DNA from 3 places in the Bradyrhizobium sp. 170 genome. Region 1 is predicted to be linked to each of the others. Evidence: predicted binding sites of a transcription regulator. Region 1 holds the regulator's gene; each other region holds the start of a gene.
The links. The regulator LexA, encoded in region 1, represses DNA repair genes until DNA is damaged. The targets are predictions, from matches to a motif close to TGTTCNNNNTGTGTTCNG.

Region 2: the regulator LexA is predicted to act here: its motif matches at 7,315-7,332, upstream of IVB05_RS36635 (ribonuclease T2).
Region 3: the regulator LexA is predicted to act here: its motif matches at 7,924-7,941, upstream of IVB05_RS20320 (single-stranded DNA-binding protein).

Annotation. Positions count from the first base shown of each region.
Region 1 covers NZ_CP064703.1:4,261,393-4,271,751, reverse strand. The annotation lists gene IVB05_RS19735 (hypothetical protein) at 1-967, opposite strand, end outside; gene glp (gephyrin-like molybdotransferase Glp) at 1,441-2,652, shown strand; gene lexA (transcriptional repressor LexA) at 2,864-3,565, shown strand; gene IVB05_RS19720 (hypothetical protein) at 3,816-4,232, shown strand; gene IVB05_RS19715 (hypothetical protein) at 4,272-4,553, shown strand; gene IVB05_RS19710 (ComEC/Rec2 family competence protein) at 4,664-6,961, opposite strand; gene IVB05_RS19705 (hypothetical protein) at 7,115-7,372, shown strand; gene IVB05_RS19700 (SPW repeat protein) at 7,484-7,846, opposite strand; gene IVB05_RS19695 (hypothetical protein) at 8,110-8,292, shown strand; gene glnA (type I glutamate--ammonia ligase) at 8,407-9,837, shown strand; gene IVB05_RS19685 (saccharopine dehydrogenase NADP-binding domain-containing protein) at 9,968-10,359, shown strand, end outside.
Region 2 covers NZ_CP064703.1:7,833,855-7,844,213, reverse strand. The annotation lists gene pgsA (CDP-diacylglycerol--glycerol-3-phosphate 3-phosphatidyltransferase) at 1-288, opposite strand, end outside; gene uvrC (excinuclease ABC subunit UvrC) at 391-2,457, opposite strand; gene IVB05_RS36655 (outer membrane protein) at 2,683-3,300, shown strand; gene IVB05_RS36650 (cold-shock protein) at 3,480-3,695, opposite strand; gene rlmJ (23S rRNA (adenine(2030)-N(6))-methyltransferase RlmJ) at 3,956-4,816, opposite strand; gene IVB05_RS36640 (calcium-binding protein) at 5,055-6,437, shown strand; gene IVB05_RS36635 (ribonuclease T2) at 6,592-7,272, opposite strand; gene IVB05_RS36630 (hypothetical protein) at 7,392-7,853, opposite strand; gene IVB05_RS36625 (hypothetical protein) at 8,020-8,325, shown strand; gene IVB05_RS36620 (DUF3617 family protein) at 8,434-8,979, shown strand; gene IVB05_RS36615 (ATP-binding protein) at 9,235-10,359, opposite strand, start outside.
Region 3 covers NZ_CP064703.1:4,383,431-4,393,789, forward strand. The annotation lists gene IVB05_RS20285 (SRPBCC family protein) at 1-371, shown strand, start outside; gene IVB05_RS20290 (YncE family protein) at 374-1,321, shown strand; gene IVB05_RS20295 (PRC-barrel domain-containing protein) at 1,544-1,876, shown strand; gene IVB05_RS20300 (hypothetical protein) at 1,945-2,481, opposite strand; gene uvrA (excinuclease ABC subunit UvrA) at 2,493-5,477, opposite strand; gene IVB05_RS20310 (outer membrane protein) at 5,751-6,410, opposite strand; gene IVB05_RS20315 (outer membrane beta-barrel protein) at 6,888-7,634, opposite strand; gene IVB05_RS20320 (single-stranded DNA-binding protein) at 8,147-8,638, shown strand; gene IVB05_RS20325 (alpha/beta fold hydrolase) at 8,804-9,664, opposite strand; gene IVB05_RS20330 (helix-turn-helix domain-containing protein) at 9,794-10,359, shown strand, end outside.

The DNA.
Region 1 (10,359 bases):
CGCCGAAGGCGCTGGCGGTGGCACCGTTGGCGATGCTGCCCCGGCCGGTCGCGGTCGCGCTGACGCCATTCGCTTTGCTGAGTTGGCCGATCGCCGTCGCGTTGGTGCCGTTGGCGAAGGCACTCGTACCGGTCGCCGTCGCGTTCGCGCCAATTGCCGAACTAAAGGCCCCCGTCGTGGTGGCGAAGGCCCCGGTCGCGGTGCTGGAGCCGCCGGTCGCGGTGGCGAAATCGCCGGTCGCGGTAGTGCCCGCGCCCGTTGCCGTCGCGAAGTTACCGCCGGCGGTGCTGAACACCCCCGTCGCGGTGGCTTGAGCGCCGTTGGCGGTGCTGGCGTAGCCGGTCGCGGTCGTTTGAGAGCCGTTGGCATAGCTGCTCACGCCGGTCGCGGAAGCTTGATCGCCGTTGGCAAAGCTGCCCATGCCGGTCGCGGTCGCGGTGACACCGTTCGCAACACTGCCAGTGCCGGTCGCGGTGGCCAGGGCGCCGTTGGCCAGACTGGCCATGCCCGTTGCCGTGGCAGAAGCTCCGTTCGCCTGGCTGAAGTAACCGGTCGCCGTGGCGCTGCTCCCGTTCGCGTTGCTATTTGTGCCTGTCGCGGTCGCATCGACGCCGTTCGCGATGCTGAGCGTGCCCGTCGCGGTCGCCTGCGCACCGTTCGCGAAGCTGACCGCGCCCGTCGCGGTCGCATCGGCGCCGTTCGCGATGCTGAGCGCGCCCGTCGCGGTCGCGTTGCTGCCGTTCGCTGTGGCCACAGAGCCATACGCCGTTGCGAAGAAGCCCGTCGCATTCGCTCCCGACCCCACTGCGGTGGAGAAGGCACCTGTCGCCGCGGTGACGGTACAGCCCGCGCCGGTAATGTTGCCGCCGGTACCGGAAAAGCATTGAGCGAAGGCCGGCGAGACGCCGACCGCCGTCATCATCCCGGCCGCCGCCGCGAGGCTGCGCAAGGTCCCGCCGCAGAGCATGCTGCTCGCCAGCAGGCTCGCCCGGCGATCGGATGGAAGAATTACACCGGAAGCGCGCGGGGACGCAGAACCCGTTGCCGTAGCTATCGCCCCCGTCATCGTCCGCTCCGGCTTCGCGCGAAACCAGCTCGGGTGAGCCAGCCTGTGGCTGGCCAAAACTTTGGGCGCCCACACCTCAATCTCAGGGAACCCTACCCCAATCACAGATGCGAACAAATCGCTGACGCGGATTGAGACGATTCCCGCCTGACCTCGGGTGAGATTGCAGAATAATGTTGCTGTTCAGCAACATATCCCGGTGAGTTCAGGATAAAATTCAGACAGCGGATGAATTCCGAAACTGCGGTATCGGGCGCAAGCCTTCCGCGCCGCATTTTTGCCTCCGCTCGCGCTCTCCGATATGAAGGCGCGCGCGATCTCGTCGCCGGGCCGAACAGCTGAACAGACGCGCTTGCACCCGAGGAGAAGTGCCCGTGGCCTTGATGCCTGTCGCCGATGCACTTGCTGCGATCCTCAGCCGCGCCGAACCGTTGCCCGAGGAAATGATCGCGCTCGATGATGCCTTTCATCGTGTGCTGGCGCGCGACGTCGCGGCACGGCGGACGCAACCGCCGCAGGCGATGTCGGCGATGGACGGCTATGCGGTGCGCGCGGCGGATGCCGCCGATATCTCGGCACGGCTGAAGGTGATCGGCGAGGTCGCGGCCGGCCGCCCGTTCGAGCGCAAGGTAGGCCGAGGCGAAGCGGTGCGGATCTTCACCGGCGGCGTGATCCCTGATGGCGCCGACGCCGTCATCATCCAGGAAGACACCGGCGTCGACGGTGACCATATCAACATCACGGAAGCCGCCGTTTCCGGCCGACATATCCGGCCTGCCGGCGTCGATTTCCGCGAGGGTGACGTGCTGCTCACGCGCGGACGCCACCTCACCGACCGCGACCTGTCGCTCGCCGCCGGCATGAACTATCCGGAGCTTGCGGTGCACCGCCGCCCGAAGGTCGCGGTGCTTGCGACCGGTGACGAGCTGGTGATGCCGGGGTCGACCCCGGGCCCGGGCCAGATCGTCTACTCCAACGGCTACGGAATCCGTGCGCTGGCGCGCGCCGAGGACGCCGAGGTCGTCGATCTCGGAATCGCCGCCGACACGGTCGCCGCCACCGCGCAAGGCATCCGCCGTGCGCGCGAGCTTGAAGCAGATATCCTGATCACCATGGGCGGCGCCTCGGTCGGCGACCATGACCTCGTCAAGCGGTCGCTGGAGGCCGAGGGGACGACCATGGCGTTCTGGCGGATCGCGATGCGGCCGGGCAAGCCGATGATGCATGGCAGGCTGGGTGCGATGCGGGTGATCGGCCTGCCCGGCAATCCCGTCTCCTCCTATGTCTGCGGCTTCCTGTTTCTGGTGCCGTTGATTCGTGCATTATCGGGCCGCGACACCGTCCATCATCGGCGCGAAAGCGCCCTGCTGGGCCGCGATCTCGCTGCCAACGACCAGCGCGAAGACTATCTTCGGGCACGCCTCGAAGAGCGCGAAGACGGCACGCTGATCGCGGTGCCGGTGAACCACCAGGACTCATCGCTATTAGGGAATCTCGCTGCGGCACGGGCACTTGTGATACGTCCGCCGTTCGCGCCGGCTGCCGCGAAGGGTTCGCGGTGCGAGCTGCTCCGGCTGCCGGAATGACGCCTGAACTGCGCCTTTGAGGGTGTCTTCAGCCGAAGCCGCAATGCGTTCACCTGAAATTAAGTGGTTGCGGAACACATATCGAACATATAGTGTCCGTTCATGATTTGTTTCGACTGCTAGTGTCTATGGTTGGGAGTTTTGGGGACTCCCGCAATGGACCCTGGAGATTCGGGACCGAAAGACTGTACCAACCGGGGGAATGCTCGCGATGCTTACGCGCAAACAGTATGAACTTCTGCGTTTCATCAATGAACGGCTGAAGGAAGCCGGCGTACCGCCCTCCTTCGACGAGATGAAGGATGCGCTCGACCTGCGCTCGAAATCCGGAATTCACCGCCTCATTACGGCGCTGGAGGAGCGCGGCTTCATCCGCCGCCTGCCCAACCGCGCCCGCGCCATCGAAGTCATCAAGCTGCCGGAGCTGGCTGCCGCCGCTAACGGCCGCCGCGGCTTCACGCCGAGCGTCATCGAAGGCACGCTCGGCAAACGCTCCGTAAGCGCGCCGGCCAGCGAGGACGACGGCAATCGCCCGGTTGCCGTGCCCGTGATGGGCCGGATCGCCGCCGGTACGCCGATCGAGGCGCTGCAGACCCGCAGCCACACCATCAGCGTGCCGCCTGACATGCTCGGCTCCGGCGAGCATTACGCGCTCGAAGTGCGCGGCGATTCCATGGTGGACGCCGGCATTCTCGACGGCGACATGGCGCTGATCCAGCGCAACGAGACCGCCGACACCGGCGACATCGTGGTGGCGCTGATCGACGAGGAGGAAGCCACGCTAAAACGCTTCCGCCGCCGCGGCGCCTCGATCGCGCTGGAGCCCGCCAATGCCGCCTACGAAGTCCGCATCCTGCCGCCGAACCGGGTCCGGATTCAGGGCAAGCTGATCGGGCTGTACCGCAAATATTGACCTGCTGGATGCGGACGTGACTGCGACGGCAATCCCGCCCCGGCCTTTCGGCCGGGGTTTTTTGCTGCATGCCTGGAACAAAACTGCGTTAGCGCGTTTGTGATTTTGACGCAGTGCGCTAGCCGCAGAATTGCCCAGAAACAAGAAAAGGCTCTGCGCCAAGTCCGCTCTGAATATGTCCACTCTGATAGAGGCCTGTGCCTCCTTCTTGCAGACACGGGTCAGCTATCTCAAACGAGGGAGCCATCCGATGTGTGACTATAGCCTGCACGCTGTGGCGACGCGGCCTGCCAAGGTCGGCGAGACGCTGATCACCACGACATTCCGCGGTACATCGACCCGCGGCTTTGCGTCGGAACGCGAGCCTTCAGTGGCGGTCTGCATGCTTCCCGGCACCGAACTGGCGTTCGCCGAGGACGTCAAATACGACAACCGGTGGATCTGGACGCGAACCACCGACTGGCGGGTCGGCAAGTTCAACCAGATCGAACCCGAAGTGACCGATCGCCACCATGACGCGATCGAATTTCCGGACGGAAGCCATGTGCTGGTGACGCAGCTTTGCGAAGGCCAGCGCGCGACCGTACTGCAATTGCCGGTGACCGAGGGCGAACGTGCGGCAAAGGTGACGGAAGCGCCACCGGCCGAATCCATCGTGACCGGATAAACGACGCGCATGTGATCCGCCGGTTCAGGCCGGCGGATCATGGTGATATGGTTTTTTGAGAAACTAGGCGCCGAGGGGCAGTCGGTGGTCAACAAAGTCACATGGCAAAGAGCCGGACGCGTCACGGAGCCCGGACGGTACATGTTCCGGTACGGCTGGCTCACCATCACGGCCGAAGATCTCGCGATCTGGCGGCAATTCCCCGAGGCGTCGTTCACGCTGGTCAACCTGCCGTCGACCCCCGACGCGCCGGAGGAATTCCACCTCGGCGCATTCGAAATACCGGCCAGTCCCTCAAGCCCCCCGCTCGACGAGCACTGAAGTTCGTCTGGAGCCCTGGGGCTCCAGATTTTTGATTCGACGCGTTTTCTTGACGCGAACCGGTCTCCACCCCGGATCAAGTCCGGGGCAGGCTTTCGCTGGAAAACGCTCTATTCCTCCGCCTGAAGATCGGCCTCGGCCGGCGTGGCGTCGACCGCGCGCGGCGGCACGACGCGCGGCGCCAGAACGGCTGCGTCTGCTTCGCTCTCGTCCGCGATGGCCGGCGACCACGGGCGGTCGATCCCTCTGGGTTTGGCCGCCTCGACGACAAATCCGTCACGGCCTCGCCGCAGCGCCATCGCGCCCTGCCGCCGCAGCCGGTCGGCATCGATGACGGAAGCCGCGCAGGAAGCGGGCGCCTGCCGCAGCGTCACAATCAGCGCGGCGCGCTCGCAATCGTCCGAGAGTGCCTCGGGCCTGAGCGCCTGCGCGATCAGGGTGCCGCCGGCGGATTGCATCACGCAGCCAAAATCGTCGCATGAGACGCCTGATGTGAGCGACGCGTCAGCCGCCGTTCGGGCGTCCGCATCCGCCGCCAGCCACTCCTTCAGCAGGAAAGAATCCCGGGAGCCCTTTGCCGCATGCATCAGATGCAGCCGGCCGTCCTGCCCACGGACGCCGACATTGCGGCCATCGGCGGAAATCAGGATATCTGGCTGCGGCACCCTCGCCGCCCAGAGCGCCGCAACCACGACCAGTACGGCGCCCGACCAGCGCAGCGGCGTGCGCAACAGGCCGAGCAGGATGATGCCGAGGCTGGCCGCAATCAGCGGGCCGATGCCGAACGCCGGCACGCGGCCGACCGCGCCGGGCAAAGCCGCGACCCATTGCGTCACCGCGATCATCCAGTCGATGCCGACACCCATGATCGCCCAGAACAGGCGATCGAACCCGAACGGCATCGCGACGAGTCCGAGCAGGCCCGCCGGCATCACCAGCGCTGACACCACCGGCATCGCCGCGAGATTGGCGAGCACGCCGTAAGGCGTCACCCGGTGGAAGTGAAAGGCCGCGTACGGCATGGTCGCGAGCCCCGCCACCAATGAGGCCAGCAACAGCATCGTGATCTCGCGGCCACCCCACAGCGCCACGCGGGCGGTCGCGGTATGGTCCGGCGTCGCGAACAAACGCGGCATGCCGATCTGCACCAGGGCAACGAGGCCAAGCGTCGCCGCAAACGACATCTGAAAACTCGGATGCACCAGCGCCTCCGGCGCGACTGTCAGCACGATCAGGGCCGCGACCGCGAGCGTGCGAAACGTAATCGCCCGGCGATCGACCATGACCGCGATCAGCACCACGGCCGTCATGAAGAACGAGCGCTGCGTCGCGACCTCGGCGCCCGACAGCAACAGATAGAACGCGGCGGCGACCAGGGCTGCCGCAGCCGCCCATTTCTTGATGGCGTAGCCAACCGTGAGAACCGGAAACAGCGCCAGCAGCGCCCGCACCGCAAAGAACACGACGCCCGCGACGACGGCCATGTGATAGCCCGAGATTGAAAGGACATGGCCGAGACCGGAGATGAACATCGCGTCGTTCACCGGCGGCGAGATCGCGTCGCGCCGCCCGGTCAACAGCGCGGTTGCAATCGCGCGCTTGTCACCCTCCAGCGTGGTCCTGATCCGCGCGTCGATCGTATCGCGCAGGCCCTGCATGAACGCCGAATAGCGCAGGCGCAGCCCGCCGCCGGTAGCGGGCGGCTCCGCGGTCTTGATCGCGCCCATCACGAAGCCGGAGGCGCCGATGCCGGCAAAGAACATGTCGCGGCTGAAATCGTAGCTGCCCGGCCGCACCGGCGTGAGCGGCGGCAACAGCCGCGCCTTGAGCTCGACGAAGCTGCCGACCGCGGGCGCCGTGCCCTTCTTCACCGATAGCCGCACGCGCTCGAGCCTGGTCGTTCCGCGCGCGCTTTCCATGGTGACGACGCGCAGGACAAAGCGGTCGGTGCGCTCGCGGATGTCACGCGTTTCGACAAAGCCCGTCAACGATACCGAAAACATCGGCCGCGCCAGCACGCCATGCGCGACCCGCGCCGTCTTCCAGGTCGCGATCGCAAAGCCCGCGGCGACGGCGGCGATCATGACGGCGACAGGAAAGAATTTTTGCCGCCGCAACAGGACCGCGACCGCGCATAGCGCGATGCCCACGACGGCGGCCACCGACAGCACCGGCTCGTGATCGGCGGCGAAATAAAAGGCGATGCCGGTGCCGAATGCCACGGGCACCCAGGGCAGCAACCGCCCGGCGCCGGCTTCGGCACGCGCCCAAGCGCGCAGGGTTTCGATCAGCGGCGGCCAGAAAGCGGGACGCGACGGCGCAAAGCCGCCAATAGGCGCCACAGCGCGTGGCGGCCAGGTCCCGGCATAGCCCCGCTTCCGGCCCGAAATGTCGCCCTGCTCCGCCACCCCGGTCTACACCTTACGATCCCGTGGAGAGCACAAGACTACCGGACGGTGTATTGCGGCCGCTAGCGGAACGGATGCAGAAACCGGAAGAAATGCACATCGACCGGCGCTACACTGGGACATCCCAGGAATCGGACGAAGGTCGGACATCCCATGAAGCTTGCGGCCTGCATTTCGATTGCACTGGCGATAACGGGTCTGCCGTCCGCACTGGCAGCGGCCGAACAATGCCGCTTCATCGAGGCGAGGCTAGAGCGCGAGGCGTGCTACCAGCGCCAGGAAACGGCGCGCGCCGCGCGGCAGAAAGCCAGCGAGGCCCGGGAGGCGGAGCAGCAAAAGCCTTACGAGCCCATGACGCAGGAAGACGCCCAACTCGCAAAATCGCTGCGCAGCATTTGCCGGGGCTGCTAGCGGGTTCGTCGACGCCGCGACCTACTGCGCGATCAGTTCAAGACAACGCCCGTCGCGGCCGACCGCTATGCGATAGCGGTCAAGCCGACAGGGCGATCAACTTCCTCGTCCTCAGCCGGCGCCGTGATGCCAGCGATCGTGCCACCAAGTGCTGAAATCACGATCCGTCATCAGCTCCCAGACAGCAAACAGGATCACCAGTAGGCCCGACAACAAGCTGCTCACCGTCGCTGCGCCCGGCTCGTAGCCGACCGTCCACGGTGCGACCACCAGTGCCAGACCCAGAAGCATCTCTCCCCATTCCTCCAGGTAGGAAGGAATGACAAATGCCTCGACGGCAAACAGGATGACGCCCAACCCGAGTGCGATGGTTAGCCAGACCGCTGCCCCGGCCATGCCCAGGACAAACGGCGACGCGACCAGCCACGCACCCACTACCAGGCTGGCAACGTCCTGCCAGTGTTGAATGCGCATAATGCTCACCTCCCTTCCCCCATGGATATGGTGGTGCGGCACTGAAAGCGTATCCGTCCGGCCTGCGATGTGTTGCCGCTGCTCTTGCCCCCCGAGCCACCATCCAGTCCCGGCAGCCCGCCCGGAAAGCGCTCTTGAAAGCGCTCTTGCAAGTGCGCCGCAGCAGGATGCACACTGTGGGCGCTTGACGAGGTGTCAACGTCTACGGCTCTCGGCCCGACTGGAATTCACAGTTGCGCTCAGAACGAGAGGAGCATGACGCCATGCGAGAAATCGAAATCCACGACTATGCGCGGCAGTTGCTGGAAGCACATGGCGCCAAGGCCATTGCAGAAGCTGCCCAGAACGCCATCGAACTCGAGGCAAAAGGCGAGGTCGAACTGGCCAGAACCTGGCGGCATATCGAAGACGCCATGAAGCTCATGCGCGGGCCGCACCAAAGCTGAAGCTGCCGGCGCGGCCAGGCAGGACGTGGAGCAGGTTCCATCGCAATCCGCCTGGTCGCGGCTGAAGGGCAACCTGACCTCCAAGATGCGGCTCTCCATGACAGGAGTGAAGCCATGTTTCCGAACTGTGCGACAGCCGAAGATCTCGTGCAGGCGATCAAGGACGAGAAGGTGCAGATGATCGACCTGCGCTTCACCGATTTGCCGGGGGTGTGGCAACATTTTTCCGTGCCGCCGAGTGCAGCGAATGCCGATGCTCTCAGCGAAGGCATTGGATTCGACGGCTCATCGATCCGCGGCTTCCAGGAGATCCAGGAAAGCGACATGCTGGTCGTCCCCGACCCGACCACGGCCTTCCTCGACCCGTATTCTCCTGCATCGACCCTGGTCCTGACCTGCAACATCCGCGACCCGGTGACCGGTCAATCCTATAGCCGAGACCCTCGCTACATCGCCCAGAAGGCTGAAACCTACCTGAAGGGCACCGGCCGCGCCGATACCAGCTATTTCGGTCCTGAGGCGGAATTCTTCGTGTTCGACGAGGTGCGCTACGGACAGGGCATCAACCACGCCTTCCACGAAATCGATTCCAGCGAAGGCAGCTGGAACACCGGCAAGGAGGAAGCGCCTAATCTGGGCCACAAGCCGCGCCCAAAGGAGGGATATTTTCCCGTTCCCCCGACCGACAGCATGCAGGCGCTCCGCACCGAGATGGTGCTGACGATGGAACAGCTGGGCATCCAGATCGAAGCCCATCACCATGAAGTCGCGACCGGCGGCCAGAACGAGATCGACATGCGCTTCACTACGCTCACCCGCATGGCGGACAATCTGATGATCTACAAATACGTGGTCAAGAACACCGCCCGCGAGCACGGCATGACCGCAACGTTCATGCCGAAGCCGCTGTTCGAGGACAACGCCTCGGGCATGCACGTCCATCAGTCCCTATGGAAGGGCGAGACAAACCTGTTCTACGACAAGGCTGATTACGCCGAGCTGAGCGAGATGGGCCGTTACTACATCGGCGGGCTCCTGACCCACGCCTGGGCGCTGTGCGGGCTTTGCGCCCCCACCACCAACTCCTACCGGCGCCTGGTGCCGGGCTATGAGGCTCCGATCAACCTGGTCTATTCCCAGCGCAATCGCTCAGCCTGCTGCCGGATTCCGATGTATTCGCCGAACCCGCGGGCCAAGCGCGTCGAGTTTCGCTCGCCGGATCCCTCCTGCAATCCCTATCTCGCGTTCGCCGCGATGCTGATGGCCGGCCTTGACGGCATCAACAACAAGATCGACCCGGGCCGGCCGATCGACAAGAACCTTTATGACCTGCCGCCCGCCGAGGCAAAGGACGTGAAGTCGACGCCCGGGTCGCTGGATCAGGCGCTTGACGCGCTTGAGCGCGATCACGCGTTCCTGCTGCGCGGCGATGTATTCACCGGCGACGTGATCGAGACCTGGCTCGACTACAAGCGGAAGAAGGAAGTCGATGCCATCCGGCTGCGCCCTCATCCCTACGAATTTCACTTGTATTACGATATCTAGCCGCGTGGACTCATTAGCGTGTAGCCAAATTCGTATTGATGCGAGTTTGATGATGCGGCGCGCGGCCGTGTCCTGCGATTGCACACGGATCTGAAGATAGCTCTCCCGGGTCTCGAGGAGGACCAACGTCGTGAAGCGGGACTTCGACCTCATCGTCTATGGCGCAACGGGTTACACCGGCCGTCTCATCGCCGAATATCTGGCGACGTCCTATCGCGGCGACGATGCTCCATCCTGGGCGATCGCGGGACGCTCGACCGACAAGCTCAAGAAGGTGCGTGCCGACATCGGCGCACCCGACGATTTGCCTTTGGTCAAGGCGGATGCCGCCGAGCCGGCCAGCCTGCGTTCGATGTGCGAGCGTGCGGCCGTGATCATCACGGCGGTCGGGCCTTATCAGCTCCGCGGTCCCGAGCTTGTGGCGGCCTGCGCGGCCACGGGCACGGCCTATGTTGATCTGTGCGGCGAACCGGCCTGGATGCGGCGCATGATCGACGCCCATCACGAAGAGGCGAAACGGAC
Region 2 (10,359 bases), 3.6 Mb from region 1:
CATCAGGAGGCAGGACGCCACCAGCAGCTTGTCGGCGATCGGGTCCAGCATCCGGCCAAAAGCGGATTGCTGATCCCACATTCGCGCATAGTAGCCATCGAGGTAGTCGGTCACCGCGGCAGCGATAAAGACGGCCAGCGCCACCCAGCGCAGCCACAGCGGGCCGTCCAGGATGGATTGGGCGAAAACGCAGCCGACCACCACCGGAATGGCGGCAATGCGGGCGTAGGTCAGGATATTCGGCAGGGACAGGGTTTTGGCCTGTCCCCTGGTTGTTGCGATGTTCATCCGTCTTACCAATACCGCTGGAACGTGAAGGTCAACCGTGTGGAACTAGATCATCTGTCGCAGGCGACGCCCAAATGACATCCCTGTCGACTAGAAGTCCCCTTAACTCGGTTGCGCATGGAAAAACTCGAAAATCTTGCGAGCGCTTTCTGCGCTAACGCCTGGAACCTTACCGAGGTCCGCGATCGAGGCCCGTTCGATCTCCTTCAGCGTTCCGAAGTGATGCAGCAAGGCACGTTTGCGTGACGGGCCGATGCCCGGGATTTCCTGCAGGCCGGCTTCCCTGATGTCCTTTTTCCGTAGTTTGCGGTGCGAGCCGATCACGAAGCGATGCGCCTCGTCGCGCAGCCGCTGGATGAAATACAACACCGGATCGCGCGGCTCGAGCTTGATCGCTTCGCGGTCCGGCATGAACAGGGTCTCCCGCCCGGCATCGCGGTCCGGGCCTTTTGCCACGGCCATCAGGGAGACCTGGGTCAATCCCAGACCCTCGAAAATCTCCCGGACGGCATTGAGTTGGCCGCGGCCGCCGTCGATGATGACGAGGTCGGGCCATTGCGGAAACGAATCATCGTCGGCCTTCGCCTTGACGGCGTCGCCCTCCGGCGGCTTCAACAGCCGCTTGAAGCGCCGTTCCAGCACCTCGCGCATCATCGCGTAGTCGTCGCCGGGCGTCAGTCCCTCGGACTTGATGTTGAACTTGCGGTACTGGTTTTTGATAAAGCCATCCGGCCCCGCCACGATCATCGCGCCGACCGCGTTGGTGCCCTGGATGTGGCTGTTGTCGTAGACCTCGATGCGCTTCGGCACCTGCGGCAGTGCGAGCGTGGCCGCCATGCCCTGCAGCAGGCGGCTCTGGGTTGCGGTGTCGCTCAGCTTGCGGCCGAGCGCCTCGCGCGCATTGGTCAGCGCGTGCGCGATCAGCTCTTTCTTTTCGCCGCGCTTCGGCGTCGAGACTTCCACCTTGAAGCCGGCCTTGACCGAGAGCGCATCGGCCAGCAGCGCGCTTTCCTCAATCTCATGCGACAGCAGGATGAGTCTCGGCGGCGGCTTGTCGTCGTAGAACTGCGCGAGGAACGAGGCCAGCACTTCCTCCGGCGTGAACGACTTCTCCGCGCGCGGGAAATAAGCGCGGTTGCCCCAGTTCTGGCCGGTGCGGAAGAAGAACACTTCGACGCAGGAATAGCCGCCCTCCTGATGGATGGCGAACACGTCGGCTTCTTCCACGGTACGCGGATTGATGCCCTGCTGCGACTGGATCGCCGACAGCGCGGCGAGGCGATCACGATACAGCGCCGCGGTCTCGAATTCGAGTTCAGTGGACGCCTTCTCCATCTCGGTGGCGAGGAGTTTCTTCACGGCGTGGCTGCGGCCGGACAGGAAATCGGTCGCCTCGCGCACCAGTTCGCTATAGCCGGAGAAGTCGACCTCGCGCGTGCAAGGGCCCGAGCAGCGGCGGATCTGATAGAGCAGGCAGGGCCGGGTGCGGCTTTCGAAAAAGCCGTCAGTGCAGGAGCGGATCAGGAACGCGCGCTGCAGCGCTGTGATGGTGCGGTTGACAGCGCCGGCGGATGCGAACGGCCCGAAATACCGGCCGGGCCTGGATTGCGCGCCGCGATGTTTGAGGATCTGTGGCGCCCAATGGTCGCCTGATATCAGGATGTAGGGAAATGATTTGTCGTCGCGCAGTTGCACGTTGAAGCGCGGCCGCAGCTGCTTGATCAGGTTGGCTTCCAGCAGCAGCGCTTCGGTCTCGGTCGTGGTGGAGACGATCTCGACCGTCACGGTCGCGGCGATCATGCGCAGGATGCGCGCCGGCATCGGGGCGTTGACGCGGGCGTAGGAGGAGAGCCGCTTGCGGACGTTTTTCGCCTTGCCGACATACAGCACGTCGCTTCCGGCATTGAGCATGCGGTAGACGCCGGGAGAGGTCGGCGCCAGCCGCACCGCGTTTTCGATGGCCGTGTGGCCGACCGCCAGCGGGCCCTCGGCAATCGCCTCGGCAGGTTCCTCGGGGGCTTCCGGCAGGCGAGCCTCGTCGTCCTCCTCGGCGGCGGATGTCGCGGGATCGACGTCGGCGGCGATCAGGTCCTGCGGCGGCATATCCGGCTGGGAACTCCGCCGCGCCTTGCGCGGGGGCTCCGGGTGGTCGGTAGAATCGTGATCCATGGGCCTAAATTAAGCGCTGCAGGGCTGCATCGCCAGCACTCACGGCGCGCCTTGCCGGGGAAAGGCGCCGGTAACGCATCCTTAAGAATGATGAGCGGGCGGTAACCCGGCTTAACAACCCTTTAACTTAAAACTCTCGATAAATCTTACTGGAAAAAAGTGGAGTTCCGTAACCAGGCCGGCCTCTCGCCCGGCGTGGTCGCGGCAGTTGCGTGGAGTTGTGTGATGGGCAGGTTTGTGTGGGGCGCGCTGGCGCTGATCGCTGCAGGCTGGGCCACGTCCGCGCGGGCGGCCGACCTCTACGGCGCCCCCAATACTATCAAGCAGTCGCTGCTCCGTCCCGATAGCTGGGCCGGTCCCTATCTCGGCGTCAACCTCGGCTATGCCTGGGGTTCGGTCGCAAACAATCCGACCAAGCCGTCCGGTTTCGTGGGTGGTGTCCAGGCCGGCTACAATTGGCAGAACGGCGCCTGGGTGTTCGGTGTCGAAGGCGACATCCAGGCGACTGGCGCCGAAGAAACCTTCGCACCGTGGAAATTTTCCAACCCCTGGTTCGGCACGGTTCGCGGCCGCGCCGGTTTCGCGCTCAACAATGTCCTGTTCTTCGGCACGGGCGGTCTCGCTTTCGGCGAGCTGCGCGCCACAACCTTCGGCCTGTCGGAATCCCATACCAATGCGGGCTGGACGCTTGGCGCCGGCGCCGAAATGGCCTTCGCCCCGAACTGGAGCGCCAAGGTCGAATATCTCTATGTCGATCTGGCCAACAGCAACTTCGTCATTACAGGCGCGTCGAACGGCTACCGGTTCGGCCTGATCCGGGCCGGCTTGAACTATCGCTTCTAAGAACAAAGAGACTATCGGCTATCACCTCCCGGCGGCAGTAAGTCGCCGGGATTTTTTTGCCTTCGGGCCAAGGTTACGCGCGTGGGTGCCGCGCGCTTAAACGCTCTGGGCGGCGATGCCGTGCCCAGCGCAAAATCCTCACAGCCAAAAATTCAGTCCGCGTCAACGCGAGCGTCAGCTTACGATGAAATCACCAGGTTGACTGCCTTGGGGCCCTTGCCCTTCTTGTCCGGTTCGACCTCGAACGTAATGCGCTGTCCTTCTGTCAAATCCTTCAATCCGGCCCGCTCGACGGCGGTGATGTGCACGAACACATCGCGGCCGCCATCATCGGGCTTGATGAAGCCGTAGCCGCGTTCTCCGTTGAAGAACTTGACTATTCCAGTCATGGCCATCGGGAAACTCCTCCCCCGTATTGCTCCGCCGCTACGCGCACCTCGCGCATCGGCTGACCGGACATTCGCTGCCGGAAGCTTGGCCACCTGAGCCGATCGGATTCAAGCCGCCGACCAACCTGGATTTTATTCGGCCTTGATCACTCCGCCGCAACCATTCGCGGAAGCGGAACGTAAAGCCAGTCCCAATGGCCTGAGCATAGTACGGTTTCGCGTAAATTGCCTACGGTCCAATCGCACTTTTCAGAGGTAGTACCCCTTCAGGGCTTAGGCGTCTCGAGCCTGAAACGGCCGGCTCCGCCCTGACCGAGCGGCTTTTCGAGTTCGGGGAGAATTGTCTTCAATTCGCCCGCCAGCGTCCACGGCGGATTGACGATCAGGAGGCCGGTGGAGGCGAGGGGGCCGGCCGCCGCCTGCGGCGCAACGGAAAATTCGAGCCGCAGACATTTCCCGGCCGGCTTGCTGGCGGCGGCAGCGGCCGCGACAAGGCGTGCCAGGGTGTCGGTGGCGCGCCGGCTCTTCACCGGATACCAGATCAGATAGCTGCCGGTCGGCCATTTCGCGTAGGCCTCGGCCAGTCCGTCGGCCAGCCGCTCGAATTCGTCCTTTTGCTCGAACGAGGGATCGATCAGCACCAGACCGCGCCGCTCGTTGGGCGGCACAAAGGCCGGCAGCGCTGTCCAGCCGTCGAGATCGACTACCCGCGCCTGGCTGTCGCGGCGCAGCGCATCGATCAGTTGCCTGCGCGCGCCAGACTCGATTTCGCAGGCCGTGAGACGGTCCTGCGGCCGCAGCAGCGCGCGGGCGATCAGGGGCGATCCGGGATAGGCCTCAAGCTTGCCCGGCGCGTTGAATGCCCTGACGATATCGAGATAGGGGGTCACCAGCGGCAGCGCGTTTTCCGAAAAGCGCGCCTGCATCACCCGCGCAATGCCGGTCAGCCATTCGCCGCTGCGGCGCGCCTCCTCGCCCGTGAGATCGTAGCGCCCGGCGCCGGCATGGGTGTCGATGACGCGAAACGGGGCCTGCTTTTCCTGCAGATAGGTCAGCACGCGCACCAGCACGATGTGCTTGATGACATCGGCAAAGCCGCCGGCGTGAAAGGCGTGTCGGTAGTTCATGGAGGAGGGGTTACGACATCGGGGCGCGGAAAGTAACCCATATCGTCGACGACGCGAGCGTCGGATGACGTCTCGCGTTGGCGGGGCGTCCGTTTCATCGCGAGGTGATTTAGCCGGCTATCCATGGAAACGGCCAAAACCATCGCATAGCAGATTGCTGCAAATGCAGCCCATCCGCTAACTTTCTATTTAAGGATGTATGTGTATTCCAATACTCCTGGAAAGAAGGAAGTGCCTCATGAGTGTGATTGCCGCTGCCTATTCATCGTACACTACTTGGTCGATTTCGCAGGCCGGTACTGCGGATGCAGGCACCAAGGACGGCACGGCAAGTACGCTAGGCGGGACTTCGTCCTCGGCGGCCGGTGCATCGGCCACAACGGTCAGCATCTCGTACCGCGCCAAGCTGTTGCTGGCGCGGGCGTCGGCAGAACAATCCGTCGTCGATCAGCTTCAGGCACAGGTCAATGCCTTTCGCACCAGTGGTACCAACGACGGGTTGTCGGGCGGCATCGATCTGTTCCAGATTATTAGCGGAGCCGGTAACGACAGCATCAAGGTTCAGGCCAACAACGCCACGATCGATGCCGGCGCGGGCAACGATGTGATCGATACCTATGCCCACGCCAATATCGTCGCTGGCGAGGGTGACGATGTCGTCAGCACCTATCGTCATTCGACCGTGGATGGCGGCGCCGGCAATGATCGGATCAGTACGTACGCGCATGCAACGGTCACAGGCGGTGACGGCGATGATCATATCAGCACCTACGATTATTCCAGCGTTTCAGGTGGAGATGGAAACGACAGGATCGAGACCGACGCCAATTCCACCCTTGATGGCGGCGCCGGCGACGACGTTCTCAGCGCCAATGCCAACTCAAGCCTCAGTGGCGGTGCGGGCAACGACATGCTCAACGCCGGCGACAATTCCACCCTTGACGGCGGCGCTGGCGACGACGTTCTCAGCGCCTATGCCTATTCAAGCCTCGATGGCGGTGCGGGCAACGACAAGCTTAGCGCCTACCACAACGCCACGCTTGATGGAGGCTCGGGTGACGACATTCTCAGCGCCGGTCATCAGTCTACCTTGCGCGGCGGTGACGGCAATGACAGCCTCAACGCCTACGATCAGGCCAACCTGAGCGGCGGCGCGGGTAATGATCGGATCGACGCCTATGACAATGCGGTTGTCGACGCCGGTACTGGCAACGACACCGTCACCACCTACTCACATGCAACCGTGTCGGCCGGCGACGGCGATGACTATGTGCGGACCAATGATTATTCCGTCGTCGATGGTGGCGCTGGCAATGATACGATCCAGGTCGGCGAATCGTCGACGGTGACGGGCGGCGCCGGTAACGATCACATCTGGGTAACGGGAGATAATTCCACGATCAATTTTGCCAAGGGTGATGGCCACGATGTCGTTCGGGTCGACAACGGCAGCGACAGCGTCGATCTCTCGATCAGCGGTTATTCGCTGAATGATGTTATCGTCACCCAGCAGTACGGCAGGACCACTGTAAACTTCAAGGGCTCGAACGATTCCCTTGTTTTCAATGGATCGGCACGACTGAGCTTCGCCGATCACACCAGCGTGGATATTCGTGCCTGATGCAGCTCTTGCGTGGGGGGATCCCGGCCATCCACGTGCCGTGCAGACGACAATAAGGCCGTGGATGACCGGGAACACAGACAACCCTGGGCTGTCTGCGCAGGACGGGCCGCCATGCCTTGGTGTATTTCCTTGGCATGGCGGAAGAGGATCTTCAGCCGCCCCGCACCGGGGGCATCACCACTTCGTCGCGGCGGCAGGCGCGGCGGTCGATTTCTTCGCAGGCGCGGAATTGCATGTCCTTGCTCAGGCAGACCCGCACCTCGCTGAGTCGCCGGCTCGAGCAGGTCACCGAAATCGCCGAACTGCTCAGGCCCGGATTGATCTTGATGAAGGCCGCCTCGAGATCGCCTGGAGCAATGGTTTTCTGCTCCGACAATTGCAGGAATTCCTCGGGGATCTTCACCGCCGCGCGCGCCTTGCGGACGCTCTCGAAATAGGCCCGCGCGCCAAGGCCCGAACAGGTGCCGTGCTTGTCCCACTCATTGAAGATCAGGCCGGGCGCCGGCATCAGGTCCAACATCGAGGTCATGATGTTGCGATCAAGCCGCGGCGAGGGCCGCTGGCAATATTCGGGAAAGCCGCGCTCATATTGCGGCCACAGGCCGTGAACCACGAACGAATAGGGCCGTTCGCACTGGACCTGTGAGCGCCCGCTATTGCCGCGCTCGGCCGCCGCCTCGCAGAACGAGGGCGACCACGAAAGGGCCAGGACATAAAAATCGAACTCGCCCGGGGCGTTCTGCCGGCGGTCCTGCGCGAACGCCATCCGGGCGGAGACGACAACAAGCGCCAGCGAAATCAGAAGCCGCGAAATAACGGTGGATCGGTGCATCGAACGCCCCTCTACTCGACTACCGGGAGCCTAGCAGGGAACCGGAACATTTCAAGAACAAAATTAGGTAGTCGCGAACGGCAGCCGCGGGGGCTGTCCTATCGCCACGGATCAAGGAATCAGGGCCGGGCGGCCCGGCAGCCGGGGCTATACGCCCAGTTGCGGTCAAGGCCGGTCACGCACCATTCGACGCCCTGTCCGAAGCCGGCAAAGCCGCCATCCTCGATGATCGAGTAGTGCACGGTGCGCATCTTGCCGTCGCTCAGCATCACGTCTCCGCTGCAGTAGCGGCGCGGAATGTTGTCGGACTGCCAAGGCCGAAACGCGGTTTCGTGGATCCGGCCGTAAGAAGTGATCGTCAGCGACGAATTCCAGAACTTGCTCTCTTTCGCCTGGAATTGCGACGTGATCGTCGTCAGCGCCCGCTCGCATTCGGCGACGCGGCCGTCATAGCGGGGACCGAACAGCCCGAAATTCAGCTCCAGCGGGTTGGCGGCCTGGGCGGCATGGCTGGAGACCAGCAGGGCGACCGCCGCCGTGATGGGGCCGAGTGCTCTCAAGGATGTGAACAGGTTGCGCATGGGGAATCCGCCGGTAAACCAACGCCCGAGACGGTGCCGCGAAGCCATGACGAGGTCAAGTGCAGCGCGGCAACACCTGACGGCCAAGTCCGCCTCGTGCTGCAACCATTCTTTTCACGGCCATCGGCGCACACTATGGTGGGCTTCGAGCGAAATGGAGTCTGCGATGCGAAGAATTCTGGCCGCGTGCCTGGTTGCCTTGTGCCTGGTAGTCATGGGCGGAATGCTGGCGGGCGCGCCGGCGCAGGCGGACTGGGTGCCATCGTTCAAGGGCAACGACACCGGCGGCATCATTGCCTATCCGCTGGCGACGCAGACCGATGCCCGCCAGCTCGCCGTCGATCACTGCGCCCGCTACGGCAAGGTGGTGAAATTCCTCGGCGTGCAGCCCTATTACGGCGGCTACGTTTCCTTTGCCTGCCGCTGGGTGCCCTATGGCGCCGCCGAGCGGCCGCTGCGCACGCTCTACTGAACTGAGCGCCCGCGCTACCTGCTTTTCCGGCCGGACATGTTTTTGCCACGCGAAGCGTTCACTTCGCGTGCGCACAATATCGTGGAAGGATTGAGGGGGAGCACACGCATGAGACGACTGCTTCTTGTGTCTTGTTCGGCCGTTGGACTGCTTGTCCTGTTGCCGGTGAGTGGCGCGATCGCCGTGGAGTTGCCGGTGCGCAAGGCCGGACTATGGGAGATGAAGGTGCTGAGCGGCGGGACAGTGCCCGAGATGACCATGCAGCAATGCACGGACGAGACCACGGACAAGGACATGGCCACCGCAATGTCCCCCGTGGCCAAGGAGATCTGCTCCAAGCAGGACATTCAGAAGACGGCGACCGGCTATGTCACCGATTCCGTTTGCGGCATCGCCGGCATGTCGATCAAATCAAAGGCCGAGATCACCGGCGACTTCAACTCCGCCTACACCGTGAAAACGACCTCGCGCAGCGAGGGGGGCCCGGCCGGTGGGGCGGCGCGCGATAGCAACAGCACGATAGAGGCCAAATGGGTCGGCGCCTGCAAGGCCGATCAGAAGCCCGGCGACATCATGATGCCCGGCGGCATGAAGATGAACATCAAGGACATGGAAAAGCTGAAGTCCATGATCCCGAAGCAGCCGGGGAAGTAGCGAGGCCGCAGAATCTGCAGCGGTGAATTGTCGTCCCTGCGAACGCAGGGACCCATACGCCGTGCCGTAAATTTTGAGAGCCGCTGTTCGATGGCTTTTGTTTAACAACCAAGCCCTGTGGTTATGGGTCCCTGCGAACGCAGGGACGACAGTTCGTAGCTCGGATGGAGCGAAGCGAAACCCGGGATTCTTTGTGCGCGGGCGAGCTGTCCCGGATTGCGCTTCGCTCCATCCGGGCTACGCAGCTTCGTGGACCTACACCGGCACCCTTACTGCCGCCCTCAATCCGCCCATCGGGCTGTCGCCGAGCGTGATGTCGCCGCCATGCGAGCGGGCGATGTCGCGGGCGATGGCGAGGCCTAAGCCCGTGCCGCCTTCGTCCTGGTTGCGGGCATCGTCGAGCCGCAGGAACGGCTTGAACACTTCCTCGCGCATATTGGCGGGAATGCCCGGGCCGTCGTCGTCGACCGTCACCGTCAGATAGCGGTGATCGCGATGGCCGGTGATGGCGACCGTCTTGGCGTGGCGGGCCGCGTTGGAGACGAGGTTGGCGATGCAGCGCTTGAACGAGGCTGGCTTCACCGTCACCACGGGCAGGCCGTGGAACGTCACCGTCGCGATATGGCCGTTGCGCTCGGCGTCGCTGCGCAACTCTTCCAGCGCCTTCGCCATGTCGGTCGGCTGCGCGATCTCGCCGCTGTCGCCGCGCGCAAAGGAGAGATAGGCCTCCAGCATGCCGGCCATTTCGTCGACATCCTTGCGCATGCCGTCGACTTCGGGGCTGTCGCCGATCAATGCGAGTTCGAGCTTGAAGCGAGTCAGGATGGTGCGCAGATCGTGGCTGACGCCGGCCAGCATCGCGGTGCGCTGCTCGATCGAGCGCTCGACGCGCGCCTTCATTTCCAGGAACGCCTGCGCCGCCTGCCGCACTTCCCGTGCGCCGCGGGGACGGAAGTCTGGCGCCTCGCGCCCTTTGCCGAAGCTTTCGGCGGCCTCGGCCAGCCGCAGGATCGGCCTGATCTGGTTGCGCAGGAACAATACCGCGACGATCAGAAGGATCGAGGAGGTGCCCAGCATCCAGAAGATGAAGATCTCCGAATTCGAGGCGTAGGCCGCGCTTCGCTCCGCGAACACGCGCATCACGGCGTCATCGAGCTGGATGCGTATTTCAACCAGATTGGACCTGCCGACGGTATCGATCCAGAACGGGCGGCGGATCTGGCGGCCGATCTGCGACGACAGGGTCTGGTCGAGCAGCGAGAAGAACGGCTTCGGCCCCGGCTGCGGCATGTCGCCGACCGGGAGAAAATCGACCACGAGCTGCAGCCGCTGCCCGACGAGGCGCAATTGCGCGCGCTCCTTGTCCTGCGGATAGAACTT
Region 3 (10,359 bases), 120 kb from region 1:
CGCCGGTCAGCAAGACCGAGGGCACCAAAGGCAACGCTATCGAGGCCACGCGGCGATTGACGCTGGCGACCGGTGCGACCGTCGATGAGGAGCTCTACAAATACGACGCCGAGACGATGACCTATTCGTACCGGATCACCGCCGTGGATGTGAAGGTGCTACCGGTCACCAACTATTCGTCCACCCTGACGGTGACGCCCAGCGCCGACGGCAAGGGCAGCAGCCTGGAGTGGGCCGGCGCGTTCTATCGCGGCTTTCCCAACAACGACCCGCCGCCGGAGCTGAGCGACGAGGCTGCCGTGAAGGCGGTGAGCGGGCTCTATAGAGTGGGCCTCGAGGCGCTGAAGAAGAAGGTCGAAAGCGGAAGCTGATCGTGCGGGCGATCGCTCTGGCGGCGCTCGTCGCCGGCATCGGCGCGGCGTGGGCCGAGCAGGCGCGGGCCGAGGAAGCGTTCGTCACCAATCAGCTCAGCGAAAACCTGACGGTCGTGGATCTCACGTCCTTGCAGCCGGTCGCGACCATCGCGATCGGCGGCAAGCCTGCGGGCATAGCCATTACGCCGGATGGACGCTTCGCCTATGTGACGAGCCCCGACGCCAAGGCGCTGACGGTGGTCGATGCCGCCGCACGCCGGATCATCGGGAAGATCAACACCGGCGGTGGTCCGCTCGGCGTCGCCGTGGCGCCGGATGGCGCCACCGTCTATGTGGCCGACTGGTACGCCGCTGCGGTGCGGGTGATCGATCCGGTCGCGCAGCGCGTGATCGCTGATATCGCGGTCGGCGCCTCGCCGTCGGGACTCGCGGTGACGCCGGACGGACGGCTCCTGCTCTCGGCGGACCGCGACGCCGACAGCGTGTCCGTCATCGATACCGCGACGCGCCAGCGGCGGGCTGTGATCAAGGTCGGGGAACGCCCGTTTGGCATCACCATCGATGCGGAGGGCCGGCGTGCCTACACCGCCAATGTCGGATCGAACGATGTCTCGGTGATCGATATCGTGGAGGCCCGCGAGATCGGGCGCGTGAAGACGGGCTTGCGCCCCTATGCGGTCGCACTCGCGCAAGGGCGCGGCTTCGTCACCGACCAGTATGACGGCACCGTCAGCGTGTTCGATCTCTCAACGCTGGCGCCGGTCAAGCGCATCACTGTGGGCGATTACCCGGAAGGGATCGCCGCGACGGCGGACGGCCGACGCATCATCGTGGCGAACTGGGAGAGCAACTCGATCAGCGTGATCGATGCGGCCGAGCTGAAGGTGACCGGCGAGATCAAGGTCGGCGACGGGCCGCGGGCGTTCGGGGCGTTTCTACGGCGGTAGTCGGCGAGGGGCGCGTAGGTGCGTAGGATGGGTGGAGCGAAGCGAAACCCATCGTTTGCGAACGTGATGGGTTTCGCTGCGCTCTACCCATCCTATACGCTGGATCAAACCCGCGACGGGAACGCCAACCCAGCGTCGGTGCACCGCGGCAACCGGACGCGCGCACATGCCGGGTGCGTTGGTGCTATAATGCCGGGAGAACGAGAAAACAGGGAGGACGCCATGCCTCGTACCCTGGTGCCCAGTGATCGCGTGGAGCACGCGAACGTCTACGGGCAAGACGGCGAAAAACTCGGTACGATCGAACGACTGATGCTGGAAAAGGTGACCGGCACCGTCGCGTATGCCGTGATAAAAACCGGCGGGATACTCGCCAGCCACCACCATTATCCTGTGCGGTGGGACGCACTCAGGTTTGATCCCGAGCGTCAGGCCTTCGTGGTCGAGCTGACGCTAGAGGATCTGCGCGCCGGCCCGTCCGAGTTCGACGAAGACGATTTCGACTGGGGCGACCGCTCGCGATCCTACCCGCATCCGCACTATTGGACGGTGTAGGGCGTCGGCAGGATTAGCCGAAGGCGTAACCCACCGCTCGCGGGTAGAGAGAAGCGGCGGATCGCTTGCTAAAGGCTGCGTTGCGTCGGCTTCAGGCCAAGTGCCGTGAGACGCGCAATAAGCTCGCTCGGCCGGCTCCTCGCATAGATCGTAATACGATCATCGTGGGAAAGATGGATTGCAGCCTTATTGGGTTTCGCGGCGATCAGGGTGTCCCATCCCATGTGGATAGCCCACTCGATAACGCTGGCCAGCGTGTCGCGCTCTCCGTTGTCAAAAAAATGGCCTGGAGCGTCGCGCAAGGATCGCTTCTCGCCTCGCGTCTGTCGCCATCGTCGATACTCGGCCCAATCGGACGGTGGGCGCTCCTCCAGGCTTCGGTCGCCCCAAACGAGATCATGCGCCCATAACAAGCAGGCAGTAAAATTGCCCTGATGGGTTGCGAGCGCATCCGCAACTTGGGCTGCGACCGAAAGCCTGCTCTGATAGTACGCATCGAATGTCTTGAGGCGGATGGCGCTATGACTTCCAGGCACAAGTCCGCTTCGGCTTATACCAAGCTTCAGAAAGAATGGTTCAGATTCTGACTGGGTAACGAAGCGCATCGAAATGAAATCTACTCCGCCGCCTCGCTCGCGCTGCTGCTCTTCCGCGGCTTGCCATCCGCCTTCTTCAGCACGGGCGCCAAAAACTTCCCCGTATAGCTCCGCGGCGCCTTCACGATGTCTTCCGGCGGACCCCAGGCGACGATTTCGCCGCCGCCGTCTCCGCCTTCGGGGCCGAGGTCGATGACCCAGTCGGCGGTCTTGATGACTTCGAGGTTGTGCTCGATCACGACCACCGTGTTGCCCTGCGAGACCAGCTCGTGCAGCACTTCCAGAAGTTTTGCGACGTCGTGAAAGTGAAGTCCCGTGGTGGGTTCGTCCAGGATGTAGAGCGTGCGTCCCGTCGCGCGCTTTGACAGCTCCTTCGCCAGCTTGACGCGCTGGGCTTCGCCGCCGGAGAGGGTGGTGGCCTGCTGGCCGACATGGATGTAGTCGAGGCCGACGCGGTGCAGCGTTTTAAACGTCTCGCGGACGCGGGGCACCGCCTTGAAGAACTCGGCGGCTTCTTCCACCGTCATGTCGAGCACGTCGGCGATGGACTTGCCCTTGAACAGGACTTCCAGCGTCTCGCGGTTGTAGCGCTTGCCCTTGCAGGTGTCGCAGGTGACGTAGACGTCGGGCAAAAAGTGCATCTCGATCTTGATGACGCCGTCGCCCTGGCAGGCCTCGCAGCGGCCGCCCTTGACGTTGAAGGAAAACCGTCCCGGCTCGTAGCCGCGCGCCTTGGCTTCGGGCAGGCCGGCGAACCATTCGCGGATCGGCGTGAAGGCGCCGGTATAGGTCGCGGGGTTTGAGCGCGGCGTGCGGCCGATCGGCGACTGGTCGATGTCGATGATCTTGTCGATATGCTCCAGCCCCTCGATGCGGTCGTGGGGGGCGGCGCCTTCGCTGGCGTTGTTCAGCTTGCGGGCGATCGCCTTGTAGAGCGTGTCGATCAGGAGCGTCGACTTGCCGCCGCCGGAGACGCCGGTGACGCAGGTGAACAGCCCGAGCGGAATTTCCGCCGAGACGTTCTTCAGATTGTTGCCGCGGGCGTTGACGACCTTGATGGTTCGCCTGTGGTTCGGTGGCTTGCGTTCGGGGATCGCCACCGACATCTCGCCGGTGAGGTATTTGCCCGTGAGCGAATTCGGGTTCTTCATGATCTCGGCGGGCGTGCCCTGCGCCACGATGTGGCCGCCATGCATGCCGGCGCCGGGGCCGATGTCGAGCACGTAATCGGCCAGACGTATCGCATCCTCGTCATGCTCGACCACGATCACGGTATTGCCGAGGTCGCGCAGCCGCTTCAGCGTCTCCAATAGCCGCGCGTTGTCGCGCTGGTGCAGGCCGATCGAGGGTTCGTCCAGCACGTAGAGCACGCCTGTGAGACCCGAGCCGATCTGCGAGGCGAGGCGGATGCGCTGGCTTTCGCCGCCGGATAGCGTGCCGGAGGCGCGGGCGAGCGTGAGATAGTTCAGGCCGACGTCGAGCAGGAACGACAGCCGCTCGCGGATCTCCTTCAGCACGCGCGCGGCGATCTCGTTCTGCTGCGCGTTCAGCGCTTTCGGCACGGTCTCAAACCATTCGCCGGCCCGGAGCACCGACATTTCAGAGATTTCGCCGATGTGCTTGCCGCCGATCTTGACGCACATGGCCTCGGGCTTGAGGCGATGGCCGTTGCAGCCCGCGCAGGGAATGTCGGAGAAATACTTTGCCAGCTCCTCGCGCGCCCATTCGCTCTCGGTCTCGCGAAAACGGCGCTCGAGGTTGGTGATGACGCCTTCGAACGGTTTCTTGGTGTCGTAGGAGCGGACCCCGTCCTCGTAGGAGAATTTGATCTCGTCGTCGCCGGAGCCGTGCAGCAATGCACCTTGCGTCTTCTTCGGCAGGTCCTTCCACTTGGTGTCGAGCGTGAACTTGTAGAACTTGCCGAGCGCGGTCAGCGTCTGGATGTAATAGGGCGAGGACGATTTTGCCCACGGCGCAATCGCGCCCTTGCGAAGCGTCAGCTCCTTGTCGGGAATGACGAGGTCCTCGTCGATATGCTGCTCGACGCCGAGGCCGCCGCAGGCAGGACACGCGCCATAGGGGTTATTGAACGAGAACAGCCGCGGCTCGATTTCGGGGATCGTGAAGCCGGAAACCGGGCAGGCGAATTTTTCCGAAAACAGAATGCGCTCGGGCCCGCTCTTGTCGTGAATCTTCGCGGTTTTCTTGTCGGACTTTTTTTCTTCCGCCGCACCCGCAGGCGCGTCGGCGTATTCGATCACAGCCAAGCCCTCGGCGAGCTTCAGCGCGGTCTCAAAGCTTTCGGCGAGGCGCTGGCCGATGTCGGGGCGAACCACGATGCGGTCGACCACGACGTCGATATCGTGCGGGAATTTCTTGTCGAGGGTGGGCGCCTCCGACAGCTCATAGAAGGTGCCGTCAACCTTGACGCGCTGAAAACCCTTCTTGAGCCATTCGGCGAGCTCTTTCTTGTATTCGCCCTTGCGGCCGCGCACGACCGGCGCCAGCAGATAAAGGCGGGTGCCTTCAGGTAGCGCCAGCACGCGGTCGACCATCTGCGAGACGATCTGGCTTTCGATCGGCAGACCGGTCGCGGGCGAATAGGGCACGCCGACGCGCGCCCACAGCAGGCGCATGTAGTCGTAGATCTCGGTGACGGTGCCGACGGTGGAGCGCGGGTTTTTCGAGGTTGTCTTCTGCTCGATCGAGATCGCGGGCGACAGGCCGTCGATCTGGTCGACATCAGGCTTCTGCATCATCTCCAGGAACTGGCGCGCATAGGCCGAGAGCGATTCGACGTAGCGGCGCTGTCCCTCGGCATAGATGGTATCGAACGCGAGCGAGGATTTACCGGAGCCGGAGAGGCCGGTGAACACGGCGAGCTTGTCGCGCGGTATCTCGACATCGATGTTCTTGAGATTGTGCTCGCGCGCGCCGCGGATGGTTATCGCGCGCGATGCGGAGCCGGCGGGTGGTTGGCGCTTCGCCCTGAGCACTTCATCCATATCGGCATTTCCAGGCACGCGGAGACGCGCCACGTTGGGCGCGCATTGCCGGAGAGGGACCGGGATCAGGCGCCGATGATTGAAAGTCGGAACATAGGAAGAACGGGAAACGATTTCCAGTGCCGCGTGCGAATCATCAACGGATTGTTTGCGCAGTCCTTCTTTTGGCAGCAGCAGTCAGCAGCTCGGGATTCGGAACTCCTCAAATACAAATACAAACGCCTCCGTTCCGAATTATCGGAACGGAGGCGCAGGCAGTTTCAGCAGGAAGTCTTAGAAGTGATAGTTCACGCCGACCTGAACGCTGTTCAGGTTGAGCGTTCCCGACGCGATGCCGGGAGGAGCAATACCCGCGAAGTAGGTCTCGCCCTGGAAGCTGCGATAGAGGTACTCGGCCTTGACCGACCATTTCGGTGCGAACATCACCTCGACACCAGCACCGGCAGTCCAGCCCGAGTGGATCTGGCTATCCGACACGCTGACGCCGAGCGCCGACAGCGTGATACGGTTGTCGGCCCACGCATAGCCGGCGGTACCGTAGACGAGAACCTGGTCGAAGGCGTAGCCGACGCGGCCACGAACGGTACCCATGTCGCGAATCCGGGTCTCTACCGCGGCGATCGCCGGGTTGCCCACCCTTACGCCGACATCTGCCCAGGCGGCATCGGCCTCAACGCCGAGCACGAAGTTGCCGGTCTGCCAGTTGTAGCCGAGCGTGCCGCCGGCGAAGCCGCCGCTGATCTCGCCCAACGCGTCTGAGGTGTTTTCCTGGGCGTAGCCGCCCATCGCACCGGCGTAGAAGCCGGTCCAGTTGTTGATCGCAATCGCTGCGGCGGGCGCCTTGGTGTAGGCCCGTGCAGGAAGATCGGCGGCGATCGCGGGCGCCATCCCAAGCGCGATCAAGCCAGTGGTGGTCAGCAGAATTTTCTTCACTTCTTTTTCCCTTTCGCGGCTCTCTAACTCAACTTCCTCAGCCGTCAATTTGAGGTTGCGGTTCCATATAGCGCGAAGTCATCGCAGAATGCTGTCGCCGAAAAACCACATCGGCGGCAAAAGTAGGTAATATGCAACCGCAGCGGGTACGCACTATCCCGCGGTACAACCAAACGTAAAGGGCCGGCGCCAGGCCCAGCCTTTTCGTGTTCAATGCACGCGGTGCGCTGTCAGTATTTCGCGATGACGGGGCCACCGAATCTGTAGCTGACAAGGGCGGTGACGATGTCGGCGTCCTGACGAATCGATCGGTGCGCGAGAATCCGCCGGCGTTGAATGTGAAGCTGCAGTCGCGCGCGGCCATGAAGCCGTACACATAATCGACGCCCTCTGCGGCGGCACACGAACCTGGGGCAACCAAACAAAAAGGCCGGCGCGAGGCCGGCCTTTTCCGTATTCTGCTTGCTGTCGCAGCTATCAGTACTTCGCGATGACCGGGCCGCCCCAGCGGTAGTTGACGCGGACGGTGACGAGATCGACGTCCTGTTGGATGCGATCGGCGGCGAAGAAGGCGCCAGCCCCGTCGACGAAGGTGTGGGTGCGGTCCTGCATGAACAGGTGGTTGTATTCGATACCGGCCGACCAGTTCGGAGCGAAGCCGAATTCGATGCCCGCGCCGACGCTGGCCCCCCAGCGGGTGTCATCACCGGTGGTGCCAACGACGAGGCCCGTGGGAATATCAAAGATGCGGAAACGATCCGCGGTGACGGCCGCGCCGCCCTTGACGTAGAACAGAACATTGTTGGCGGCGTAGCCGACCTGGCCCGTGAACAGGCCGAAGGCGTCGATCCGCGAGTCGTTCCTGGCGCCGATGAAGAGCGTGCTTGCGTTGCTGCCCCTGAAGTCGGCCCAGTTGCCCTGGGCTTCGAGGCCGAACACCCAGCTGGCGGCCTGCCAGCGATAACCGAGCTGACCACCGGCGGTGCCGCCGGTCGCGTCATGGCAACCCTCAGCACCGATCAAGAGAGCAGGCGCCACCGAATCCCAGCACTTGTGGCTCGAACCCCAGCCACCGTTGGCGCCGATGTAGAAGCCGCTCCAGTCGTACACGACTGCGATCGGCGCCGGCGGGGCCTTGACGTAAGGTCGCGCAGCGAGGTCGGCGGCCGCCGCAGGTGCGGCGAACGCGATGAGAGCAACTGTACCTAACAGAAACTTTTTCATCCTCATCTCCAGCTCTTGGCCGCTTCCCGTTGGTCCCGAAGCGTTCCCGTGATGACGCGAGCTCCCGCGCCGTAGACCATTCTATATCGCGACTCGCGCGAAAATGGTGTCGCCGAAACGCAACACGCGCAGGCGAAGTTTAATTATCCAAGCCAATGATTTGATTATCATATTCACGATACCGTGCGGAACTTTCAGGTTCCATTTCAATGATTTCGGGTTCCCGTGGGTTCCCGGTAATCGCGCTTGGGTTGCACCGTGAGAACCAGGCCGGATATCAGGTGGTGGTGGGAACAAAGCTGGAACATTTGCCGGAGCAATGCTATATGTGGATAACCGCCGGCTTGCCGAGGGATCGCTAAGTCGGCCGAGCCTGCGAGTGTATAGGGTCGTTCAGATGTCCGGAAACGGGCGCAGAGAGCAGACAAAGCGACAGGTCAAGAATTGAAGGCGGCCGGCAAATAACGGCCGGATCAGTGATTTTTGCCGGCGATATCGAGTGGAGAGCGGCGATGGCGGGAAGCGTGAACAAGGTGATTCTGGTCGGCAACCTCGGCAAGGATCCTGAAATCCGGCGGACACAGGACGGGCGGCCGATTGCCAATCTGAGCATCGCGACGTCGGAGACCTGGCGCGACAAGAGCACTGGCGAGCGCAAGGAAAAGACCGAGTGGCATCGCGTCGTGATCTTCTCCGAACCGCTTTGCAAGATTGTCGAGCAGTACCTGAAGAAGGGTGCCAAGGTTTACATCGAGGGCGCGCTGCAGACCCGCAAATGGACCGACCAGAGCGGCGTCGAGAAGTACTCGACCGAAGTCGTGCTGCAGGGCTTCAACTCGACCCTGACCATGCTCGAAGGCCGCAGCGGCGGCGGTGGCGGCAGTTTCGGCTCCGATGATTCCGGCGATTTCGGCTCCAGCAGTCCGGCCAGCTCCGCACCGCGGCGGGCCGTGGCAGCCGGCGGCGGTCGCAACAGCGACATGGACGACGACATTCCGTTCTAGAACGCAGGTAGATCCTTTTTGTAACGACGGCAGGCGAATCCTTCGACCCCCAGAGGGTTGTAAGGGTTCGCCTGTTTCAGTTTGTCGTTCCCATCCTATCCACCATTTAGCCACACCATTGCCCCGCGCCGCTCAAACGCGTTGGCGCGGTTGCGCGCAACGCCGTCAGCCCGCGACTTCCAGCAGCAGCGCCGCCAGCTCGGTTGGATGCGTAATGTAGGGCAGGTGTGAGCTCGCGATTTTGCGTGATTGCCACCCCGCCGCCGCGCTCGCACCCCCCGCATAACGATCGAAGCCCGGATGCGGCCACTGGGTGCGGATGTAGGTGCGTGGCAACTTCTCGGCGGTGGGATTCTTGCGCTTCACCGGCTCCTTGAAATGGCCGAACGGTGTCGGGCACAGCCGGGGCAGTATCCAGTCGAGATCCGCCTTTTCGGTCACTTGCCAGGTTTCGGTGACAAGTTTTTCCCATGGCGGCGGCGCGAAACGCGGCAGGAGCCAGCCGTTACCTTCTTTCTGCACGAAGGCCTCCAGGGCGGGCCGACGATCGGGCGGGATCACGTCCAGCATGCTCTGGCCATCCATCGGCACGAAGGCGTCGAGAAAGACCATATGCGCGATCCGTTCGGGCATGTGATCGGCGACGCCAGTAATCACCATCCCGCCCGAGCTGTTGCCGACAAGGATGACGTTGCGCAGGTCCTCGTATTCGATGACGTTGATGATGTCGCGGACGTGCGTTTCAAGTCCGATTTCCGGCCTTGCCAAATGCGCGCGCTCGCCGAGCCCGGTCAGCGTCGGAGTGAACACCTCGTGCCCCTGCGCACGCAGCAGCGGCGTCAGCTTTTTCCAGCACCAGCCGCCGAACCAGGCCGGGTGGATCAGTACATAGGTCATCTTGTTGCCCTCTCGTGACCGCGCATTCGAGGCATCCGGGATTGCTGCGGCTAACATTGCCGCCCCGCCGAACGCTGTTAACGCCTGCCGGCGTGAAAGACCTGCAAGGCCATGGCTACGCTGCCACATGGATCCCTCCACAAGCTGATCACCCTGGGGTTCCGCCCGAAATGACCGCATCGTTTGCCGAACGACGGATGGCGACAAGTCCAAAATCTGGACTGGTTCCTGCGAACCAAAGATGTTTGAATTGCCGCCATGAAAGGCGGTTACGGCGAGTTCTGCCCGATCGCAAAGGCGTCCGAGGTCTTCGCCACACGTTGGACGCCGCTCGTGCTGCGCGAGTTGATGTTGGGCGCACATAGCTTCAATGACATTCATCGCGGGGTGCCGCTGATGTCGCGGACTCTCCTGGCCGAGCGCCTGCGGCAATTGGAAGAAAACGGAATTGTCGTAAGAACTCACCCTGACGGTTCTGGCTGCGAACATTGGCTGACACCGTCGGGCGAAGCGTTTCACGATGTCTTGCGTGACCTCTCGCGCTGGGGTTTGGCGCACGCCCGCGATCGGCTCACCGCCGACGATTTGAATCCCGGCCTGTTGATGTGGCGAATGCGCAAGCGCGTCGACATCGGTGCGTTGCCGGAGCGCCGCGTGGTCATCCGCTTCGAATTCTCCGGTGTTCCCAGAAGCCGAACGACGTTACGCATCATGTGGCTGATCCTCGAACGGACAGGCGTCGACATATGCTTCAAGGATCCGGGATATACCGTCGATCTGACCGTTCGCGGTGATGTTGCTATCCTTGTCAGGCTTTACCTCGG